One region of the Streptomyces sp. NPDC094448 genome, then DNA from elsewhere that is predicted to be linked to it. Evidence: predicted binding sites of a transcription regulator. Region 1 holds the regulator's gene; the other holds the start of a gene.

Evidence for each region. Region 1 encodes HspR, which represses chaperone genes until heat shock. Its sites were predicted from a motif close to TTGAGNNNNNNNNNCTCAA; they were not measured.
Region 2: the regulator HspR is predicted to act here: its motif matches at 2,340-2,358, upstream of lon (endopeptidase La).

Annotation. Positions count from the first base shown of each region.
Region 1 covers NZ_JBIWGU010000004.1:158,305-165,515, forward strand. The annotation lists gene dnaJ (molecular chaperone DnaJ) at 36-1,217, shown strand; gene ACIQ9E_RS09340 (heat shock protein transcriptional repressor HspR) at 1,223-1,669, shown strand; gene ACIQ9E_RS09345 (helix-turn-helix transcriptional regulator) at 1,805-2,803, opposite strand; gene ACIQ9E_RS09350 (hypothetical protein) at 2,930-3,163, shown strand; gene ACIQ9E_RS09355 (hypothetical protein) at 3,160-3,486, shown strand; gene ACIQ9E_RS09360 (pyridoxamine 5'-phosphate oxidase family protein) at 3,648-4,061, opposite strand; gene clpB (ATP-dependent chaperone ClpB) at 4,276-6,867, shown strand; gene ACIQ9E_RS09370 (YbjN domain-containing protein) at 6,961-7,211, shown strand, end outside.
Region 2 covers NZ_JBIWGU010000002.1:273,366-280,576, reverse strand. The annotation lists gene ACIQ9E_RS04680 (peptidoglycan-binding protein) at 1-108, shown strand, start outside; gene ACIQ9E_RS04675 (ABC transporter ATP-binding protein) at 105-914, shown strand; gene ACIQ9E_RS04670 (ABC transporter permease) at 911-2,167, shown strand; gene lon (endopeptidase La) at 2,381-4,804, shown strand; gene ACIQ9E_RS04660 (pentapeptide repeat-containing protein) at 5,159-6,007, shown strand; gene ACIQ9E_RS04655 (lysozyme) at 6,122-6,997, opposite strand.

The DNA.
Region 1 (7,211 bases):
AGCGTGCGCGGCACCGCCCGGGAGGAGGGACGTCGATGAACACGAAGGACTTCGTCGAGAAGGACTACTACAAGGTCCTCGGCGTCCCCAAGGACGCCACCGAAGCCGAGATCAAGAAGGCGTACCGGAAGCTCGCCCGCGAGTTCCATCCGGACGCCAACAAGGGTGACAACAAGGCGGAGGAGCGCTTCAAGGAGATCTCCGAGGCCAATGACATCCTCGGCGACCCCAAGCGGCGCAAGGAGTACGACGAGGCCCGCGCCCTCTTCGGCAACGGCGGCTTCCGCGCCGGGCCGGGCGGCGGCAGCTTCAACTTCGACCTGGGCGACCTCTTCGGAGGCGCCCAGGGCGGGGGCCCCCAGCCCGGCGGCGCCGGTGGCTTCGGCGGCGGTCTGGGCGATGTGTTCGGCGGGCTGTTCAACCGTGGTGCGGGCGCCGGGACCCGGGTCCAGCCGCGGCGCGGCCAGGACATCGAGTCCGAGGTGACGCTCAGCTTCACCGAGGCCGTCGACGGGGCCACGGTCCCGCTGCGGATGTCCAGCTCCGCGGCGTGCAAGGCCTGTTCGGGTACCGGCGACAAGAACGGCAACCCCCGGGTCTGCCCGACCTGCGTCGGCACCGGCCAGGTCTCCCGCGGCGGCAGCGGCTCCTTCTCGCTGACCGACCCCTGTGTGGACTGCAAGGGCCGCGGGCTGATCGCCCAGGACCCCTGCGAGGTCTGCAAGGGCAGCGGGCGGGCCCGCTCCTCGCGCACCATGCAGGTGCGGATCCCGGCGGGCGTCTCCGACGGCCAGCGGATCCGGCTGCGCGGCAAGGGGGCCCCGGGCGAGCGCGGCGGCCCGGCCGGTGACCTCTATGTCGTCGTCCATGTCGGCGAGCACCCCGTATTCGGCCGCCGTGGCGACAATCTGACCGTCACGGTTCCCGTGACGTACCCGGAGGCCGTCCTGGGCGGCGAAATCAAGGTGCCCGTGCTCGGCGGCCCGCCGGTGACCCTGAAGCTGCCCGCGGGCACGCCCAACGGGCGCACCATGCGGGCCCGCGGCAAGGGAGCGGTCCGCAAGGACGGCACCCGCGGCGATCTGCTGGTCACCGTCGAGGTGGCGGTTCCGAGGGATCTGAGCGGCAAGGCGAAGGAAGCGCTGGAGGCCTATCGCGAGGCCACCGCGGACGAGGACCCGAGGGCCCAGCTCTTCGAGGCCGCGAAGGGAGCATGAGGACGATGGACGGAAGGCGCCGCAACCCCTACGAACTGACCGACGAGTCACCGGTGTACGTGATCTCGGTGGCGGCCCAGCTCTCCGGGCTGCACCCGCAGACACTGCGGCAGTACGACCGGCTGGGTCTGGTCTCCCCCGACCGTACGGCGGGCCGGGGACGGCGCTACTCCGCCCGGGACATCGAACTGCTCCGTACGGTGCAGCAGTTGTCCCAGGACGAGGGCATCAACCTCGCGGGCATCAAGCGCATCATCGAGCTGGAGAACCAGGTCGCGGCGCTCCAGTCCCGGGTGGCCGAGCTGACGGCCGCGGTCGAGGGTGCGGCGGCGGCGATGCGGCAGCGCGAATCGCAGGTCCACGCCTCGTACCGGCGCGATCTGGTGCCGTACCAGGATGTGCAGCAGGCGAGCGCGCTGGTCGTATGGCGGCCCAAGCGCACCGGCGAATAGCCCGCCGGAGCGCATGACCCACCGGTGAGCGGCCCGTCGGCGGCGGCCCACCGGCGGCAGTGCTTCGCGGTACGGTGCGACAGCCCGTCCCGCCCGCGTTCCGTTGCGTTCGTGAACGGCGCGGGCGGGGGGCCGTCAGCCCGCCGTGGTCGGCGTTTCGTGCTCCAGGATTCCCGACTGGGCGATCAGATACCCCAGTTGGGTACGGCTGCCGCTGCCGAGCGACGAGCCCAGTTTGGCGATATGCGCCCGGCAGGTCCGGACGTTCATCCCCAGCCGGCGGGCGATCGCCTCGTCGACATGCCCCTCCACCAGCAGTTTGGCGATGGAACGCTGGACGCCCGTCACTCCGTTGAGATCGGGGCCGTACGAGATCGGCTCGTCCCACGGCAGTCCGTGCAGCCAGAACTGCTCGAAGACGCCGACCAGATAGTCCACGATCCCCTTGTGCCGCAGCTCCAGAGCGAACAGCCGGTCGCTGCTGGCGGGGATGAAGGCCACCTTCCGGTCCACGATGATCAGCCGGTCGATGATTTCTTCGAGGGTGCGCACCTCCACTCCGGACGGGCCGACCTTCTCCATATAGGAGAGCGTGGCGGGGTGGTGGCGGGCGGTGTGCTGGTAGAGGGTCCGCATCCGGACCCCGCGTTCGATCAGCGGCTGCACCCGGTGCAGCGCCTTCTCCAGGGAGTGCGGCTGGCGTCCGCTGCCCGGCTGGACTGTGAGAAGCTCCTCCGTGCAGTCGGCGGTGACCTGGTCCAGACTGGCGTTGATCCGGTTGAGGCCTTCGAGGACGGTGATGCCGTCGGGCACGGGTGAGCCCTGGGCACTGATGGACATAAACGGTTCGAGAGCGTCGGTGAGGGCGACGGCCCGCCGGCGGCGGTCCTGGATCTCCCTCTCGATGGGGTGAATCAGTTGCGCCAGTGCCGTGGTGGGAGCAACCGGTCGGAGCCACTGGGCGTCATACGGGTCCGGATCGAGCAGTGCGAGGTCGAACAGGCAGGGCGCGGTCTCCGCCTCCAGCCGGGACAGCCGACCGCTCCGCAGCGCGGTGATGTAAAGACTCTTTCCCGCCTCGCACAACTTGCCGTCTGAGTGAGGGTGTCCGAGTTCGCCCCCATGAGACGTCATATGTACCCCCTCATGTTCCTGCATTACAGGAACATGATGCCTGCCGTCGCTGGTGCAAGCGTTCGGAGTGAGACATCGTCTTATGCGCGGGGGAGGAGGAATGATCAAATGAGGTGGAGATCACCCATGTCTAGGACGCTACGTGCGCTATGTGCTCTTGCCTTGGCGGGCGCCGCGCTGGGCGCGGCCGGATTCACCGGCGAGCCCTCTTGGGAGCGCGTCCCCGCAGCCGTCGCGGCGGCGGACCAGGGTGAGCCCTCGTGGGAGGTCGGTGGACCGTTCGCGGCGGCCACTGCCGACGACGGCGAGCCTTCCTGGGAACTCACCACCGCACCTGCTTCCGAAGGTGCGGACGCATGACCGTTCCACCGGATGACCGCTCCTTCCGACGCGAGATGGCCACGGCCTACCGCTCCGGGTGGCATTTCATCGACCTCGTCACGGCCATTCCCCACCGAGGCGACTCGTTGATGGTCACCCTGTTCGGCGAGCCGATCGTCGTGGCCCGCGAAGAGGACGAGGACGTCCGCGCCTACCGGTGCCTCCGCCGTCCGAGGGGCGCGCCGCAGCCCGTCCGCTGCGCCATCCGATACGGAATGATTTTTGTGAACCTCGACCAGCGCGACCACCGGCTGGCCGATCCGGACACCAACACCACCCGAGCCACCCCCCGAAGTGCCTGAGCGATTCCCCCGTCGTTTTAGATCGCTCCGGCACATCCCCCACACAGCGGCGCCATCGCGGACCTGAAACGCGATGGCGCCGCTGTGCGTCTGCGTACGGGCGCCGGGCCCGCGATCCGGCCCCGGCGCCCCGGCGGGCGCGGGCGGGTCCGGTGGGGGTCTCAGGTGCGGCCCAGGGCCCGTTCCACGGTGATCTCGACGACGACCCGGTCCGGGTTGGGCTTCGGGGTGCGTCCGTACCGTTCGGCATAGCGCCGGACCGCGTCCGCGACGGCCTCCGGCTCCGTGACGATCCGGGCCCGGCCCTCCAGCGTGGCCCAGCGCCCCCGGTCCAGCTGGCAGACCGCGACCCGCGCGCCCCGCCCGTCCGCCGCGCCCGCGAGGACATGGGCGACCTTGCGGCTGGACTTGTTGGTGATCACCCGGGCCAGGCCGGCCTCCGGCTCGAAGGTCACCCCGACCGGGACCACGTGCGGGGAACCGTCCGCCCGGAGCGTCGTCAGAGTGCACAGATGGTGTTCGCGCCAGAACTCCAGATAGCCGGGGGACAGCTCGCGCAGATCGGTGATCGCCATGGAATCCAGCGTAGGCCGTACCGGTCGGAAGCCCCGGAGCCCCCGTACGCCGAACGATGGCGCACCCCGCCACCGGTTGAGGCCGGGCCTTGAGTGGAATAGACTCAACTTTGTGCAGGTTCAATGAGTCAGACTTAGTGACCGGATGCGGGCCGGGGCCCGTATCCGATGTGTGTGACCTGCGTGAGCGACCTGCGAGGAGGAGTTACCGGACGTGGACGCCGAGCTGACCAACAAGAGCCGGGACGCCATCAACGCCGCGACCAGTCGCGCGGTGTCGGGCGGCCATCCCGATCTGACCCCCGCCCATCTGCTGCTGGCGCTGCTCTCCGGCTCCGACAACGAGAACCTCACCGATCTGCTGGCCGCGGTGGAGGCCGACCAGGCGGCGATCCGGGCGGGGGCGGAGCGGGTGCTCGCATCGCTGCCCAGCGTCACCGGTTCCACCGTCGCACCGCCCCAGCCCAGCCGCGACTTCCTCGCCGTCCTCGCGGACGCCGCGGAGCGCGCCAAGGAGCTGGGCGACGACTATCTCTCCACCGAGCATCTGCTGATCGGCACCGCCGCCAAGGGCGGTGCGGCGGCCGAGGTGCTGTCCGGCCGGGGCGCCACGGCGAAGAAGCTGACGGCGGCGTTCGCCGCGGCCCGCGGCGGCCGCCGGGTCACCACCGCCGACCCCGAAGGCCAGTACAAGGCGCTGGAGAAGTTCGGTACGGACTTCACCGCGGCCGCCCGCGAGGGCCGGCTCGACCCGGTCATCGGCCGGGACCAGGAGATCCGCCGGGTGGTGCAGGTGCTCTCCCGGCGTACCAAGAACAACCCGGTGCTGATCGGCGAGCCCGGCGTCGGCAAGACGGCGGTCGTCGAGGGGCTGGCGCAGCGGATCGTGAAGGGGGACGTGCCCGAGTCCCTGAAGAACAAGCGGCTGGTCTCCCTGGACCTCGGCGCGATGGTGGCCGGTGCCAAGTACCGCGGTGAGTTCGAGGAGCGGCTGAAGACCGTCCTCTCCGAGATCAAACAGAGCGACGGGCAGATCATCACCTTCATCGACGAGCTGCACACCGTCGTCGGCGCGGGCGCGGGCGGCGATTCCGCCATGGACGCGGGCAATATGCTCAAGCCGATGCTGGCCCGTGGCGAACTGCGGATGGTGGGTGCCACCACCCTCGACGAGTACCGCGAGCGCATCGAGAAGGACCCGGCGCTGGAGCGGCGCTTCCAGCAGGTGCTGGTGGCCGAGCCGACGGTCGAGGACACCATCGCCATCCTGCGCGGTCTCAAGGGCCGTTACGAGGCCCATCACAAGGTGCAGATCGCGGACTCCGCGCTGGTGGCCGCCGCCACCCTCTCCGACCGGTACATCACCTCCCGCTTCCTGCCCGACAAGGCCATCGACCTGGTCGACGAGGCCGCGTCCCGGCTCCGGATGGAGATCGACTCCTCTCCGGTCGAGATCGACGAGCTGCAGCGCTCCGTCGACCGGCTGCTGATGGAGGAGATGGCGCTGAAGAACGAGTCCGACCCCGCGTCGCGCCAGCGGCTGGAGAAGCTCCGCCGCGATCTGGCCGACCGGCAGGAGGAGCTGCGCGGGCTGACGGCCCGCTGGGAGAAGGAGAAGCAGGGCCTGAACCGGGTCGGTGAGCTGAAGACCCGGCTCGACGAGGTGCGCGGCCGGGCCGAGCGGGCCCAGCGCGACGGGGATTTCGACACCGCTTCCAAGCTGCTGTACGGGGAGATCCCGGCGCTGGAGCGGGAGCTGGCGGAAGCCTCGGAGGCCGAGGCCGAAGCCCGTACGGACACCATGGTCAAGGAGGGGGTCGGCTCCGACGATATCGCCGATGTGGTGGGCTCCTGGACCGGGATCCCCGCCGGGCGGCTGCTGGAGGGCGAGACGCAGAAGCTGCTGCGGATGGAGGACGAGCTGGGGCGGCGGCTGATCGGCCAGTCGGAGGCGGTCCGGGCCGTGTCCGACGCGGTACGGCGGACCCGCGCCGGGATCGCCGACCCCGACCGGCCGACCGGCTCCTTCCTCTTCCTGGGCCCGACGGGCGTCGGCAAGACGGAGCTGGCGAAGGCGCTGGCGGACTTCCTCTTCGACGACGAGCGGGCGATGGTCCGGATCGACATGTCGGAGTACGGGGAGAAGCACAGCGTCGCCCGGCTGGTCGGCGCGCCCCCCGGCTACGTCGGCTACGAGGAGGGCGGCCAGCTCACCGAGGCGGTGCGGCGCCGCCCGTACAGCGTGGTGCTGCTGGACGAGGTGGAGAAGGCGCATCCGGAGGTTTTCGACGTCCTCCTCCAGGTCCTCGACGACGGCCGGCTCACCGACGGACAGGGCCGTACGGTCGATTTCCGCAACACCATCCTGATCCTGACGTCGAACCTCGGCAGCCAGTATCTGGTCGATCCGTCGACCTCGGCCGAGGAGAAGCGGCAGCAGGTGCTGAACACGGTCCGCGCCTCGTTCAAGCCCGAGTTCCTCAACCGCCTGGACGATCTGGTGGTCTTCTCGGCGCTCGACGTGAACGAGCTGAAGCGGATCGCCGGTCTCCAGATCGGCCGGCTGGCGCAGCGGCTGGCGGAGCGGCAGCTCGTCCTGGACGTCACGCCCGAAGCGCTGGAGTGGCTCGCCGAGGAGGGCAACGACCCGGCCTACGGCGCCCGGCCGCTGCGGCGGCTGGTGCAGACCGCGATCGGGGACCGGCTCGCCCGGGAGATCCTGGCCGGCGAGGTCACCGACGGCGACACGGTACGGGTGGACCGCTTCGAGGACGGGCTGATCGTCGGACCGGTGGCGGCCGGCTGATCCGGAGCGTCCCCGGGAATGCGCCCGGGGGCGCTTGGGGCCCGGCCCCGCCATGGGGGAGGATGGCCGCATCCGTACGAAGGGAATACCAGGGTGACCATCGATCCGTCCTCGATTCCGAATTTCGGGGGCCAGCCCCAGCCGCAGGCCGCAGGACCGGCGGGACCCGTCGTTCCCGACCAGGACCTCGTGAAGCAGCTCCTCGACCAGATGGAGCTGAAGTACGTCGTCGACGACGAGGGCGACCTCGCCGCGCCGTGGGAGGAGTTCCGCACGTACTTCATGTTCCGCGGCGAGAACGAGCAGCAGGTCTTCTCCGTCCGGACCTTCTACGACCGTCCGCT
Region 2 (7,211 bases), on a different contig from region 1:
CTCGAAGCAGGCGCGCTGAACCCCGGCGACCAGGTCGTCACGGGCGTCACCACCCGGGAGCCCGCGGCCGGTTCCGGAACCCCGGAAGGGGAGGTGAACCCGTCGTGACCGACGGCCCCGCACCACCTGTCATCGACTTCCGGCAGGTCGGACTGGTCTATCCCGGCCGGCCCCCGGTCGTCGGTCTGCACCCGGGCGATCTCACGGTGCGCCGCGGCGAGTTCGTCACAGTCGTCGGTCCCTCCGGATCCGGCAAGTCGACGCTCCTCAACGTGATCGGACTGCTCGACCGGCCGACGACCGGCGGCTACTTCCTGGACGGCCTCGACACCGGCGGCCTCGGTGACGCCGAACGGACGGCGCTGCGCGGACACCGCATCGGATTCGTCTTCCAGGCCTTCCACCTCCTGTCCCACCGCACCGCCCTGGAGAACGTGATGCTGGGCATGGTCTACAACAGCACGGTCCCCCGGGGGGACCGAAGGGAAAGAGCCCGGCAGGCCCTGCTCAGAGTCGGGCTCGGGCACCGGCTGGACGCCCTGCCCACCCGGATGTCCGGCGGCGAGCGGCAGCGCGTGGCCATCGCCCGGGCCCTGGTGCACGCCCCGTCGCTGCTGCTGTGCGACGAACCGACCGGCAACCTCGACTCGGTGAACTCGGGGCGGGTACTCGACCTGCTCGAAGCGCTCCACGAGGACGGCATGACGGTTCTGGTGATCACACACGACCAGGAGGTCGCCGCCCGGGGCACCCGGACGGTCGCGGTGCAGGACGGCGTTCTCGTCCCGGTCGTCCCCGCGTCGGCCGTTTCCGCGTCGGCTGTCCCCGCCCCGGCCGTTCCCGCCGCGGCGGAGACGCTCCGCGACGGCGCCGGGCCCACCGCCCGCGATCTGCCGGGCGGGAGGGCCGGGTGAGGCTCCGCGCGAACGCCCGCACCCGGCCGGCGGCCCGCGCCGGGGTGCCGGTCTCCCGGCTGTCCTGGCGCGATCTGTTCTCCGAGGCACTCTCCGGGGTCCTGCAACGCCCCGCCCGATCCGTACTGACATCCCTCGGCACGGTCCTCGGCGTGGGAGCCTTCGTGGCGGTCCTCGGGCTGACCGCCACCACGTCCGCACAGATCGACGACCGCTTCAACGCCCTGACCGCCACCGAGGTGACACTGGAGGACGCCGCCGCGGAGCACGACCCGGCCGCCCCTCCGGCGTTCGGGCCGGACGCCGAACAACTGATCAAACGGGTCAACGGCGTCCGTGCGGGAGGCGTCCTCTGGCAGGTCAAGCTCCCCAAGGGGCAGCAGGTCACCAGCTCCCCGCTGGTCGACGGGGTCCACTCCGACACCGCTGTCTACGCGGCATCCCCCGAGGCGCTCGACGCCGCGCAGCTCACCCTCGCCCAAGGCCGCCTCTACGACCGCCGGCTCAGTGAGCGGCGCGAACCCGTCGTGGTCATCGGCAGGACGGTCGCCCAGCGCCTCGGCATCAGCAGCCTCGACACCGACCCGGCCGTCTTCATCGGCGACCAGTCGTTCACCGTCATGGGCATCGTCTCCGACGCCGAGCGCCGGCCGGAACTCCTGCTCGCCGTGATGGTGCCGCGCACCACGGCCGAGGCCCTCTGGGGGCCGCCCGCCGCGGGCGCCGCCGGCATGCTCGTCGCCACCGAACTGGGCGCCGCACCCCAGGTCGCACGCGAGGCCCCGGTCGCCGTGCGGGCGGACCATCCCGAGTACGTACGCGCCCAGGCGCCCCCGGACCCCCGGACCCTCCGCTCGTCGGTCGGCGACGACCTCTCGCAGCTCTTTCTCGCCCTGGCGGGGATCTGTCTGGTGATCGGTGCCGTCGGCATCGCGAACACCACCCTGGTCGCCGTGCTGGAGCGCACGGGCGAGATCGGGCTGCGGCGGGCACTGGGCGCCCGGAAACACCATGTGACCTTCCAGTTCCTCACCGAATCCGGCGCTCTCGGCATCCTCGGCGGGCTGGTCGGGACGAGCGTCGGGGTGCTGGTGGTCGTGATCGTCTCGATCGCCAAGGAGTGGTCCCCGGTCGTCCACCCCGCGGTCGTCGCATCGGCGCCCCTGATCGGCCTGCTCACCGGTGTCGCGGCCGGTCTCTACCCGGCCCGCCGCGCCGCCGGGGTCGAGCCGGTGGAGGCTCTGCGGCGCTGATGCTCCGCGGCCCCGCACCGCCCCGGACGGCCCCGGAGACCTCGGGGGCCGCCGGGGCCGCGGACTCTCCGGCCCGCCGGGAGGCCCGCCGGGAGGCGCGGCGGACCGACGCGTACCGACCCGTTCGCTCACAGTGAACACAGTCCGGGGAACAAGCGCGGGCTCCAGCGCATTGAGTCGATACAGCTCAAGTTCACTGCCAAAGGGGAGATCATGGCTGCTGAGTCCGGCACGTTCACACCGTTCACCCTGCCCGTGCTGCCGCTCGACGACGAGGTCGTGCTGCCCGGGATGGTGGTGCCGCTCGACCTCACCGACGCCGAGGTACGGGCCGCGGTGGAGGCGGCACAGGCCGCCGCCCGCTCATCAGGGGGCAGCAAGCCCGAAGTGCTGCTTGTTCCCCGGGTCGACGGGCAGTACGCGGCGACCGGTGTGCTCGGGACCGTCGAGCAGGTCGGACGGCTCTCGGACGGCGATCCCGGCGCGCTGATCAAGGGGCAGCGCCGGGTGCGGATCGGCGCCGGGACGACCGGGCCGGGGGCCGCGCTCTGGGTCGAGGGCACCTCGGTCGACGAATCGCTGCCCGATCCGCTGCCGGGACAGGTGCTGGAGCTGGCCAAGGAGTACAAGGCCCTGGTCACCGACTGGCTGAAGAAGCGCGGCGCCTGGCAGGTCGTCGACCGGGTCCAGCAGATCGACGGTATCGCGCAGCTCGCCGACAACGCCGGGTACTCGCCGTTCCTCTCCACCGCCCAGAAGATCGAACTGCTCGACACCGCCGATCCGGTCGCCCGGCTGCGGCTCGCCACCGAGCAGGTCCGCGAACACCTCGCCGAACAGGACGTGGCCGAGTCCATCGCCAAGGACGTCCAGGAGGGCGTGGACAAGCAGCAGCGCGAGTTCCTGCTCCGCCGCCAGCTCGACGCCGTCCGCAAGGAGCTGCGCGAGCTGAACGGCGGGAACGCCAAGGACTCCGTCGAGGAGTCCGACGACTACCGCGCCCGGGTCGAGGCCGCCGACCTGCCGGAGAAGGTGCGCGAGGCCGCCCTCAAGGAGGTCGACAAGCTGGAGCGGGCCAGCGACCAGAGCCCCGAGGGCTCCTGGATCCGGACGTGGCTCGACACCGTCCTGGAACTCCCGTGGAACGAGCGGACCGAGGACGCGTACGACATCCGGGGCGCCAGGACCGTCCTGGACGCCGAGCACGCGGGCCTGGAGGACGTGAAGGAGCGGATCACCGAGTACCTGGCGGTACGGAAGCGGCGCACCGACCGCGGCCTCGGGGTCGTCGGCGGGCGGCGCGGCGGCGCGGTGCTCGCCCTGGTCGGCCCGCCCGGTGTCGGCAAGACGTCCATCGCCGAATCCGTCGCCCACGCGATGGGCCGGAAGTTCGTCCGGGTCGCCCTCGGCGGTGTCCGGGACGAGGCCGAGATCCGGGGCCACCGGCGGACGTACGTGGGCGCCCTGCCCGGCCGGATCGTCCGGGCGGTCAAGGAGGCCGGGTCCATGAACCCCGTCGTCCTCCTCGACGAGATCGACAAGGTGGGCTCCGACTTCCGCGGCGATCCGGCCGCGGCACTCCTCGAAGTCCTCGACCCCGCGCAGAACCACACCTTCCGCGACCACTACCTGGAGGTCGAACTCGACCTCAGCGACGTCGTCTTCCTGGCCACGGCGAATGTGCTGGAGGCCATTCCGGAGGCGCTGCTCGACCGGATGGAACTGGTCCGGCTCGACGGGTACACCGAGGACGAGAAGATCGTCATCGCCCGGGACCATCTGCTGCCGCGCCAGTTGGAGCGGGCTGGTCTGGAGCCCGGCGAGGTCGTCGTCGAGGAGGCGGCGCTGCGGAAGCTGGCGGGCGAGTACACCCGGGAGGCGGGCGTACGGAATCTGGAGCGGTCGGTCGCCCGGCTGCTGCGGAAGGTTGCCGCACAGCACGAGCTGGGCGAGCGCGAACTGCCGTACACCGTCGGGCCCGACGGGCTCCGCGGACTGATCGGCCGGCCGCACCATGTGCCCGAGTCCGCGCAGGACCCGGCCGAGCGGCGGACCGCCGTACCCGGGGTCGCGACGGGCCTCGCGGTCACCGGCGCCGGCGGCGACGTCCTCTATGTGGAGGCTTCGCTCGCCGATCCGGAGACCGGTGCCGCGGGGCTGACGCTCACCGGTCAGCTCGGTGACGTGATGAAGGAGTCCGCGCAGATCGCGCTCTCCTACCTGCGGTCGCACGGCGCCGAGACGGAGCTGCCGGTCGCGGACCTCAAGGATCGCGGGATCCATATCCACTTCCCGGCGGGCGCGGTGCCCAAGGACGGGCCGAGTGCCGGTATCACGATGACCACGGCGCTGGCGTCGCTGCTGTCGGGACGGCTGGTGCGGACCGATGTCGCGATGACCGGCGAGGTGTCCCTGACGGGACGCGTGCTGCCGATCGGCGGCGTCAAGCAAAAGCTGCTGGCGGCGCACCGGGCCGGGGTCACCACGGTGATCATCCCCAAGCGGAACGAGCCGGACCTGGACGATGTGCCCGCGGAGATCCTGGACACGCTGGACGTCCACGCGGTGACGGACGTCCGCGAGGTGCTGGCGCTGGCCCTGACCCCGGCGTCGGTCCCGGTGGCAGCCGCGGCGTAACCCCTCCGGGACGGTCGGCCGTACTCGGGGCCCGCCCCGGAGGGAGTACCCCTCCGGGACGGGCCCCTTTTCCGGTTTTCCGGGCTGCGCCCGGCCCGACGGCGGCCGCGCTCCGTGAAGGCATCTCGCGCAGTTCCTTCGGGAGCGGCCATGGGACGCGTCCAGCGTGGCGTGGGTTGTCAGCCGACCCCAGGCCGGTTGTGGCTGAACCGCCAACGGTCCGCGGCCGGAAGGCGGTCCCGGCCACGCCGGGCGCCGGCCGCACAGGCGGAGTGCCGGGTCTCCGGGAACGGCAACGGCCCCCGGCCTCAGGGACTCGTACCCCCGCCGGACGCGATCCCCCACAATGGGCGGATGCGCACGCCTCCGTCCCCGGACCATCCGCCCCGCCCCGCCCCCGGCGGGCCCGGCGCGCTCCGGGCCGACTGCGCGAGCTGCTTCGGGCTCTGCTGCGTCGCCCTGCCCTTCATCGCCTCCGCGGACTTCGCGCGGGACAAGGCCGCCGGCGAGGCCTGCGGGAACCTCGACGCGGACTTCCGCTGCGGGATCCACGCCCGGCTCCGGAGCAGCGGCTACCGGGGCTGCACGGTCTACGACTGCTTCGGCGCCGGTCAGCAGGTGTCCCGGGAGACCTTCGGCGGCCGCGACTGGCGGCAGGCCCCGGACACGGCCCGTGCCATGTTCGACGCATTCCCCGTCGTACGGCATCTGCGCGAGCTGCTCTGGTATCTCACCGACGCCCTCGGGCACGAGGCCGCCCGCCCGCTCCACTCCGGACTGCGGGCCCTGCTCGACGAGACCGATGCCCTGACCCGGCGCGGGCCCGCCGAGCTGGCGCGGCTGGATGTGGCGGCCCACCGCGGGAAGGTCAACGCGCTGCTGCTGCGGACCAGTGAGCTGGTACGGGCGCCCGTGCGGGGGCGGAAGAAGGACCGGCGCGGCGCCGATCTGATGGGGGCCCGGCTGTCCGGTGCGGATCTGCGCGGGGTGAGCCTGCGCGGCGCGTACCTGATCGCGGCCGATCTGTCCGGCGCGGACCTGAGGCAGGCCGATCTCATCGGGGCGGACCTGAGGGACGCCGATCTGTCCGGTGCTGATCTGCGCGGCAGTCTCTTCCTCACCCGGACGCAGGTCAACGCGGCACGGGGCGATACCGCGACCGGGCTCCCCCCGGCTCTCGACCGCCCTGCGCACTGGTCCTGACCCGGCGAGGCGCCGGTAGTGCGGAGGCGGACGGGCTCCCGGGCCCGGACGCGGCGGGGCTACGACGGCCCGCCGGAAGGTACGCGGACCGGACGGCGCGCGGACCGGACGGTTCTACCCGTTGGCCAGTGCCACGACCCGGTCGTAGGCCCCGTTGAACTTGTTGTGGTCACCGACGATCGGGCCCGACGACGTGTACTGCCACATCGTCTGGAAGTCCCAGCCGGCCGGCAGCTCCCCCGGGGTGGTGTTGTACCGGGCGATCCACAGCGGAGTGTTCGCGCCGAAGCCGCTGTAGTTGCCCGTGCACTGCTTCCACCAGCTCGTCGACGTGTAGATCACCGCGTCCCGTCCGGTCCGCGCCTTGTAGCGGGCAAGGAAGTCCCGGATCCAGGTGACCATCCCCGACGCCGTTCTGCCGTAGCAGGCGGCGCCGTACGGATTCCACTCGATGTCGAGGGCGCCGGGCAGCGTCCGGCCGTCGCCCGACCAGCCGCCGCCGTTGTTGACGAAGTAGTCCGCCTGGGCCGCCCCCGACGCGGTGTCGGGGGTCGCGAAATGGTAGGCGCCGCGGACCATGCCGATGTCGTAGGAGCCGTTGTACTGCTGGGCGAAGTAGGGGTTCTTGTAGTACGTGCCCTCCGTCGCCTTCACATAGGCCCAGCGCACTCCGCTGGTCCGGAGCCCGGACCAGTCGACGTTGCCCTGGTGGCTGGAGACGTCGACGCCCTCGGTCTGGGCGGCGCGCACCGGCACCGGCAGGCCGCCCTGCCCGTCGTGCCGGACGACCCCCATGCCCAGATACGCGGAGCCGCGCGGCGGCGGTTCGGTACCGCCCGTGGGCCCGGGGGCGGCGGCTGCGGGGAGGGCGGTGGCGGGGAACAGGACGGCGAGGAGTGCGCCCGCCGCGGTGCTGCGGGGACGGTGGGAACGGCGGGATCTCTTGGGTTCGGGGTGGGGAACGGTCGTTCCGGATCTCTGCACGGGCATAAGCGTGCCTCCGACGGACCTCGTGGGGGAGTTGGGCGATACGACGGCATGGCACCGCAATGGAGCAACATGGTGTGGACATGCCACGAATAACGCTACGCACGTAGACCTGGCCGCGGAAGGGGCGGAAGGTGATGCCGTTGGTCTAAGCCTGCGAAATACTGACCGAACTGCGGAGACGGTCGCCTTCGGCAGAAACTTTCAGGATTCGGAA